2 regions of the Arthrobacter sp. TJ-270 genome follow, and region 1 is predicted to be linked to the other one. Evidence: riboswitches for the same ligand, from Rfam matches in the RefSeq annotation. Region 1 holds a riboswitch; the other holds the start of a gene.
The links. A riboswitch is a leader RNA that binds a small molecule or an ion and turns the genes downstream of it on or off. The one in region 1 is predicted to bind cyclic di-AMP.

Region 2: another riboswitch for cyclic di-AMP. It lies ahead of AC4D2M_RS12035 (NlpC/P60 family protein); the one in region 1 lies ahead of AC4D2M_RS03965 (M23 family metallopeptidase).

What each region holds. Positions count from the first base shown of each region.
Region 1 covers NZ_JBZCNB010000001.1:831,292-835,253, forward strand. The annotation lists gene AC4D2M_RS03960 (diacylglycerol/lipid kinase family protein) at 1-289, shown strand, start outside; gene AC4D2M_RS03965 (M23 family metallopeptidase) at 338-1,147, opposite strand; cyclic di-AMP (ydaO/yuaA leader) riboswitch at 1,169-1,347, opposite strand; gene AC4D2M_RS03970 (siderophore-interacting protein) at 1,475-2,542, opposite strand; gene AC4D2M_RS03975 (ABC transporter ATP-binding protein) at 2,653-3,540, opposite strand; gene AC4D2M_RS03980 (FecCD family ABC transporter permease) at 3,542-3,962, opposite strand, start outside.
Region 2 covers NZ_JBZCNB010000006.1:36,827-40,788, reverse strand. The annotation lists gene AC4D2M_RS12045 (HNH endonuclease) at 1-293, opposite strand, end outside; gene AC4D2M_RS12040 (NlpC/P60 family protein) at 497-1,321, opposite strand; gene AC4D2M_RS12035 (NlpC/P60 family protein) at 1,349-2,155, opposite strand; cyclic di-AMP (ydaO/yuaA leader) riboswitch at 2,161-2,312, opposite strand; gene AC4D2M_RS12030 (M23 family metallopeptidase) at 2,465-3,496, opposite strand; cyclic di-AMP (ydaO/yuaA leader) riboswitch at 3,501-3,689, opposite strand; gene AC4D2M_RS12025 (iron-dependent transcriptional repressor DtxR) at 3,812-3,962, opposite strand, start outside.

The DNA of each region.
Region 1 (3,962 bases):
CAACGACGGGCTGCTGGACATCATGACCATCGCGCCGCGGGGCAAGTTCGGGTGGTTCGCTGTCGTCGGCAAGCTCCTGGCGCGGGGCAAGGGCAAGGACCCATCGGTGGAGTATTACCAGTGCAAGGCCGCAGAGGTGGAGTCTGACACGCCGCTGGAAATCGAGCTCGACGGCGACCCGCTCGGCCAGGGCACGCACATGTCCTTCCGGGTGGAACCGGACTCGCTGAAGGTGCGGATGCCGTACGGCAAGAAGGACCCGGCGATCCTGACCGACCCGGTGCCGTAGGTCCAACGGGTCAGGGACCCGGCGCGAGCGTCGGGAGCCCGGTAGTCGCTAGAGGTGGCCGCCCGGGTCGACTGTCTTCCCATCGACGACCACTTCAAAATGCAGATGGCAGCCGGTGGAGTTGCCGGTGCTTCCCACTGCGCCGATAGCCTCTGCGCGGTCGATTTTCTCACCAACGGTGGTGCCCAGTGAGGCGAGGTGGTTGTAGGTGGTCTGCAGTCCCCCGCCGTGGTCGATCACAATGCGCTGACCCCCGCCATAGGGGTGCCACCCGGATTCGGTTACGGTGCCTGAGCCCGCGGCAAGTACCGGCGTGCCGCAGGCCCCGGCGAAATCCGTGCCCGTGTGCATTTCCTCGCCGTACCCGCTCATCGGATTGATCCGCTTGCCGTATGCGGAAGCCACCGAAAGCTTGCTCAGCGGCGCACCGAGCGATGGTTCCTCAGCAGGTTTTTCTGCCGGCTCCTTGCTGGGCGCCTCCGCCGGCTTACGGCTGGGTTCGGCTTGGGCGACCGTGATTTCGCCCTCGGATAGCGTCGAAACCTTGCTCTCCCCAGCGGGCATGTCGTTGGGCGACGACGGTGCAACCGACTTGCGGTTGAAATCCACTGCGGCGTCCTCGGGGGCGGTGACGCTCTGCGTCTCGCTCGCCCTCACCAGCCCTGCCTCTGTCAGCAATGGCGGCCCTGCCTGGGTCAGCGCAAGCCCTGACGCAGCTGTGAGGGCTCCGCCGACGCAGAGCAGCGCGCGGACACGGCGCCGTGCACGATCATGGCGGCGCTCAGCGCGTCGGGTCCGACTTCCGGCATGTGTTGGCGATGAACGGTGACCGGCCGAAACAGGCACAGGAGTGCCCACGGAATCATGCTGGGACAAGGGATTGCCTCTCTTGACGCCGGCGAAGTTAGCTGTCGGGTTCGAGCAAGAGTTACTCGGCCTTACCTTGATGGCCGCGCTTGGGCGGGATCAAAGAATTTGCAGGCTTCACCCCAAAGGCAGACCGACTGCCCGGATTGGGTTCTCCGCCCCTGTCTTCGAGGATGAGGAACCGGACAGGTGACAGGGCTAGGCGTACAGTCCGGCGGCCACGATGATACGCATGACCTGGTTCAACGGTACGGCACCCTGCCGAAAGTTACAAATTCGTTATGTGGCGATCACGGGAATTGCGTCCGCCCTGTGCTATCAGAGTTCGGATTTACCCCTACGCCAGTAACCCATGAAAGCGACCTGCTTGCGGTCGATGCCGACGTCTCGCACGAGGTAACGGCGCAACCCTCGGACCACGGCGGCTTCACCGGCAATCCAGGCATAAAACGGCAGCGCGCCCGAAGGCTTGTCCGGGTTCAGCGAGCCGTCAAGGGCCGCGGCATCCAGTAGCTGGGGCGTCTCCCAGAGGATGGTCTTGTCAATGTCGATGTCCTCCGGCTCGGGTCCGGCTGCCCGTTCAGGACCGCCGGCACGGGCTGCCGCGGCAAGTGCCTGCCCTGAGGGTGTGTCGGAGCCCAGGCTCACGCGGAAGGGCGCCGCCAGGGATACCCAGCCCGGGACCCTGACCGCCTGACGAACGGCCGCATCGAGCAGTTCACCGTGCGGACGGCCGCCGCGCACCAGCCAGCTGATACCTACGCCGGAACGGGTCCGGATGTCCTGGCAGTCAGGTCCGTCCGGGACTTCCAGGAACGCGTGGCCGCTGACGTCCTCCGGCAGTGACTCAAGGATGGCGCTGATCGCCGGAACGGCCGTCTCATCCCCCGCGAGCAGAACGTTCTGGGCCAGGCCGGGGCGCCACTCGATGCCGCCGTACGCGCCGGCGGTTGAGCAGGTTGCGGCATGGATGTTTGGCCCGATCAGCCATACCCGGTCGCCCGGCTCAGCCGATGCGGCCCACTGCGAGGCCGGGCCGCCCTTCCCGTCCGCGTCGAAGTGCATCACGAAGTCGACGTCCAGCTCAGGAACCTCCTGATTGCAGCGTGATTCGCGGACCGTGTACGTGCGCATGTCCCCGCGTTCCGCGGGCTGGAGGGAAAGCCACTGCTGGTACCACCCGCTGCCCGCGCCGTCCATGAGCGCGCCGAGGTCCGCGCCTTCACCGCCGGTCGGCGGGATCATAACCTTGATGCGCAGATCCAGGGTGGAACCCTGGACGCCGAAGCCGGAAAGGCAGGCACCACCGAACGTGATGCGACGGAAATTCGCGCTGACGTGCTCCACACGGCTGACCACGACGTTGAACGCGCGGATCGCGGACACGGCCGCCTGTGCACCTGCAACTGCGGCGGGCCGTGGAGTTGCCTCCGGCCCCGTCTCTGACGTTGACTCCGTTCTCGTCCTTCGGGCCCGATGCGCTGTGCTGACTTCTGTCACGATGCTGCCTCCATTGCCGGTGCGGGGAGCCCGTCCTGCGGGTTCGGTAAAAAACCCGTGACGCCCTCAGGGGTGGTCTTTGCGCTTGCATTGCGGGGGGCGGCGTGATGCCGCCCGATGGGCACGACCATCGGCGTGCCCGAAACGGGATCAGGGATAACCTGCGATTCCAGGCCGAAGACCTCGGCGACCGTCTCCGCTGTGACCACCCTCGACGGCGAGCCCTCGGCGACAATGCGGCCGCCCTTCATGGCGATCAGGTGGTCCGCGTAACGCGCGGCGAGGTTCAGGTCATGCAGGACTATTGCGACGGTGGTGCCCGCAGTACGGTTCAGATCCGTGATCAGGTCGAGGACTTCCACCTGGTGCGCCACGTCAAGGAATGTGGTCGGTTCATCCAGAAGCAAAATGTCGGTTTGCTGCGCCAGCGCCATGGCAATCCAGACGCGCTGCCGCTGACCGCCGGAGAGTTCGTCGACGTTGCGGTCTGCGAGCTCCAGCGTGTCGGTGACGCGCAGGGCGGAGGCAACGGCGGCGTCGTCGTCGGCGCTCCACTGCCGGAACCAGCCCTGGTGAGGGTAGCGGCCACGACCCACGAGGTCCACCACCGCGATTCCGTCCGGAGCCACCGGGGTCTGCGGAAGCAGGCCGAGAGTCTTCGCCACCGCGCGGGTGGACAGTGAATGGATGTCCTTGCCGTCCAGCAGCACCGTTCCCGCCGCAGGCTTGAGCAACCGCGCCAGGCCGCGGAGCAGGGTGGACTTGCCGCAGGCGTTCGCCCCGACGATAACTGTGATCTTGCCCGTCGGCAGTTCGACGGTGAGATCTTCGACCACCCGGCGGTTGTCGTACGCGAGCGTCAGGTCTCTGGCGTTCAACCTCATGTCAGCCTCCCTGGCCTGATCGGTTGGATGTGGCAAGAAGCCAGAGGAGGAACGGGGCGCCGAGCACACCCGTGATCACTCCGACCGGCAGGGAAACTCCTGGAATCAGGTTCGCACCCACGAAATCCGCTGCCAGGACGATGACCGCTCCGACCAGCGCTGCCGTCACCAGCGGGCGGTACCCGCCGAGGAGGCGCCGGGCGATCGGACCGGAGAGGAACGCGATGAAGGAGACCGGCCCGGCAGCCGCCGTCGCAACTGCGGCGAGGAGCACCCCGGTGACGATCAGCGCCAGCCGTGACCGTTCGACACTCACGCCCAGTCCGGCTGCGGCGTCGTCGCCCAGTTCCAGCCCCCGCAGCGAGCGGGACAGTACGACGACGGCGGGCGCCAGCACCACCAGCGCAACGGACAGTATGCTC
Region 2 (3,962 bases), on a different contig from region 1:
CGCGGGACCACATGGTCGATTGTGGATGCGGCCTTGCCGCAGTAGGCGCACAGATGATTATCACGCCGGAGGACGCCGCGTCGCGTTGCTACCGTGCTGTTGCGGTAGGGGATCTTCACATACCGGTTAAGCAGAATGACAGATGGTCTGGACAGGACTTCGTTAGGACCAACCACCGGGTCCTCCCCTTCCGCGACGACGCTGGCTTTCCCTGTGAGAACAAGGACCAGCGCCCGGCGGAAGGTGACCACCGCCAGTGGTTCATATCCAGCATTAAGAACGAGAGTGCGCATGCACATTCCTCTTTGCCGACCATTGTCCAGGAGATTCCGTGAAATCCCTGAAGCTAAAGCGAAGGTACTTCGGATTAACAGTGCAAGAGTAAGCCGTTCCGCTTATGGTTCGTCAATCGCCACACCCGCTTTTTCCCGGCGGACGGGCACGAAAAAGCCCCTCGCCGGAGACGGTGAGGGGCATTTACGAATCTGTCGGAGGATTAGCCGCCGACACGGATGAACACAGGGCCCGATCCGAGTTCGGAAGGCGCGATGACGGTCTGGTTGCCGTTGAATCCGCCATGGACGGCCTGGCCGCCGCCGATGTAAACAGCGATGTGGGCCAGTCCCATCCCGCCGTCGGCATAGTAAATGAGGTCACCGGGAATGGCTTCTGCGGCGCTGACCGTGCGGCCGAGGGAGAGGTAACCGGCCGGCCACCCGTGGAAGTTGATGCCTGCAGCGGCGAGGGCGTTGCTGGCGAGGCGGGTGCAGTCCTGGGTCACTCCGAGCTGCGCCTTCGCGGCAGAAGCGATGGTAGCGGCTACGCCCGAGGACGCCTGGGGTGCCGCTGCGGGGGCAGGCGTCTTGGCGACGGCTGGCTGCGCGGCGACAGTGGCCGTTGTTTCCACTGCTACTGCGGGCTCGATTACCGCGGGCTCTGCCTCGACAAGCGGTGCCACAGCGGGAGCGATCTCAATCGTTTCCGCCTGCGGCTGAATTACAGGGGCAACCACCTCAGGAGCGGCGACAGCCTTGACGGCCGCCTTGTTGAAGGATATCTCAGCGTCCGCAGGTGCCTGGACCGGCGCCGTGGCGGGCTGAACCTCGAGCGTGGTGGTGACGGTGTTGCGCTCCGATGGCAGTTCCACCGCGTTTGCAGCGACGCCGGTGGTAAGAACCAGTCCGGATGCTGCGGCGATGACGGCTGCCTGGCGGCCTACGCCCCCGGCGTTGTCGCTGACGGCGCGCGCAATGGTGGAGAGAGGGGCTGATCGCTGCACTTCGGCGCGGTGGCGCGCGATGGCACGGGTGTTCGGGGTCATATGTGTGAGCTCCAGGTTTTCTGGTTCTTAGCTGACGCGGACGAAGCTGTAGCCAGAGAGATCGGACAGGCTGTGAAGACCGGTGTTCATACCGTTCAGGCCACCGCTGATGACCTGGCCGTTGCCGACGTAGATCGCGACGTGACCACCGGAGACCACGAGGTCACCGGGAGCGGGAGTGGGAACGACGGATCCAAAGGCGAAGAAGTCGCTCGGAGCGATGTCGCCTACGGACTTGCCGATTGAGCGGAGGGCCTTCTCAACCATCGCGGTGCAATCCTGTGCGACACCGATCTGGGAGTAGGCCGAGCCGACCAGCGCTGCACCGACGCCACTGGCGCTGGGTGCCTTGACAGGAGCGGGAGTCTCAACGGCGGCGGTCTCTACCTTTGCCTGGGCCGGAGCTGCTGCCGCAACTTGGACGGCCGGCGTTGCGACCTCGACAACGGTCTCGACGACCGGGACCGGGGCGGCCTCAACAACCTCAGTCTGCACTGCGACAGGAGCGTCCTCGACGGCTTCGACAACCGGAGCAGCTACGGCCTCGACGGCCGCACGCTCGAAGGTGACAGCCGCATCAGCAGAAGCGCTGACTGCGGTGGGCTGAACGGCGACTGCGCTGAGCGTCTTGACAGCCTGGGCCGAACGCTGGGCGTCGGATGCGCCGTGGGCCGGAAGTCCGGCTGTCAGGACCAAGCCTGAAGCTGCCACAATGACCGCTGCCTGGCGTCCTACGGAACCTGCGTTCGAAGATACAGCCTTCGAGATGGCTGCGAGCGAGTTGGTATGAACCGGCACCGCACGGTGGCGGCCCAGCGCAGAGCTGTTTGACACGTTAAATTGCCTCTCCCTACGCCTGCGAGGTGAGCTGTCGGATTCGGATGGGAGTCACCCGGCCGCGGATCGTCTCAAATCCTGCGACTTAACCCCAAGGACTTCTGAAAAGAAGCCCGCAATTGGTTCCCCCGCCCCTGCCATGCGATTTACGAACGGACCTCGTGCAGTGGCAGAGCTAGGCGATCTGCGCGAGAGTGCCGAACCCCCTGCGATCCGGCACGAGTTGAACGCTACCCCAGAAATTGAGGTATGTCACATTCCGATCACGGAACGGTGTGTTCCCGGTTACGACGATATTGAAACCGTTCAAAGCCAACCGAGCGGGTCGACGTTCTTGCCGTCTACAAGGACCTCGAAATGCAGGTGGCATCCGGTAGAAGCACCGGTGGATCCCACCCATGCGATAGCTTCGCCGCGGTCAACAACCTGACCGACTGTCACGTCCATCGCTGACAGATGGTTGTAGGTGGTCTCAAGGCCGTTGGCGTGCTGCACGACGACGCGATTGCCGCCGCCGTGCGCGTGCCACCCTGCGAAGGTCACTGTGCCGGCCGCTGCAGCCTTCACGGCCGTTCCGCAGGCTTCGCTCATATCCTGCCCCGTGTGGAGCTCACCGGTGCCGGTGATGGGGCTGATTCGGGTACCGAAGGGCGAGCTCATTACTCCGCCGTCCAGTGGCGCGGAGAGGGAACCTTTGGATTCTGCGGTCACGATGTCACTGCCCGAAGCGGAGACCATTTCGGCGAGCTTTGCGTCGGGGTCGAACTTCCCGTGCAGCCCAGCCCGGTGGAACGAGACATCCGCACCCGCGGCGGCCTGAACCCGCTGTGGTTCGTCCTGCTCAGCCGGAGCGGAAACGGCCAGTGCGTCGGAAGGCGCAACCGCTGCGGTTGTGGGCAGCGCGACGGTGAGGACCATTCCGGATGCAGCGGCGGCAATGGCAACCTTCTGGCTAAGCCCTGCCAGGGAAATATCCCGGCGTACGGTGACGGCGCGGCGTCGTCGTTCGATCCGCTGCGCGTCCCGGGGACGGAGGCCATTAGTGGACTGGGCCCCAGGCGCGGATTGTGCCGGGGCTTCGGAGACGTTGCGGGCCTCGCGCCGGGACATCGGCGCAGCTGGGCACGCAGCAACCGCCGCCGTCGGGGTCTTGAACTCCTGGACAGCTGACGTGACCGGCACAGCAGCGACGTGGGGCGCTGTGAGGTGGGGCACAGCGACGTGGCGGGCTGTGAGGTGGGCGGTTCGCTCGGCGCGGTGACGCCTGTGGGCGTCGCGGGGCCGTGCTTCAGCAACCGGGGTGCCTGCACGGCGGCGCCCCGAAGCAGTGTTCGACAAGGAGACCCTTTCTCATTTTCGCCTGCGAAGTTAGCTGTCGGGTTCGAGTATGAGAAAACTCGGTTCGGGATACTTCCGTTATGGCAGCACCCGGCACTTCACCCCAGGGCCATGGCGAGCCATAACCGGTGGTGGGTCCTCCGCCCCTGTCATCTGTTCAACACTGCGTTCGCTGACAGGGTTAGGCATGCGAACCAGGTAACGCTGGAGTATCAGCGCCAGGTATCAACTATAAAACCGGTGAGGTCGAGCGTAATCGTTTCGTTACCAAACTGTGGATAACCTTAGGCAATCCAGAGCTTTCCCCTCATTTCGTCAAGACTGGGGATGAACCGCCACGAAAACGTGTGAGGCGACTTCCGGCGGCAGTTCCAGTGCGCCCTCCACACCAGGCACCCGAACGGACACGTAATCCCCCGCCGCCTGCAGGGTCATGGACGCTCCGGGTCGCAGGCCACCCTCATCC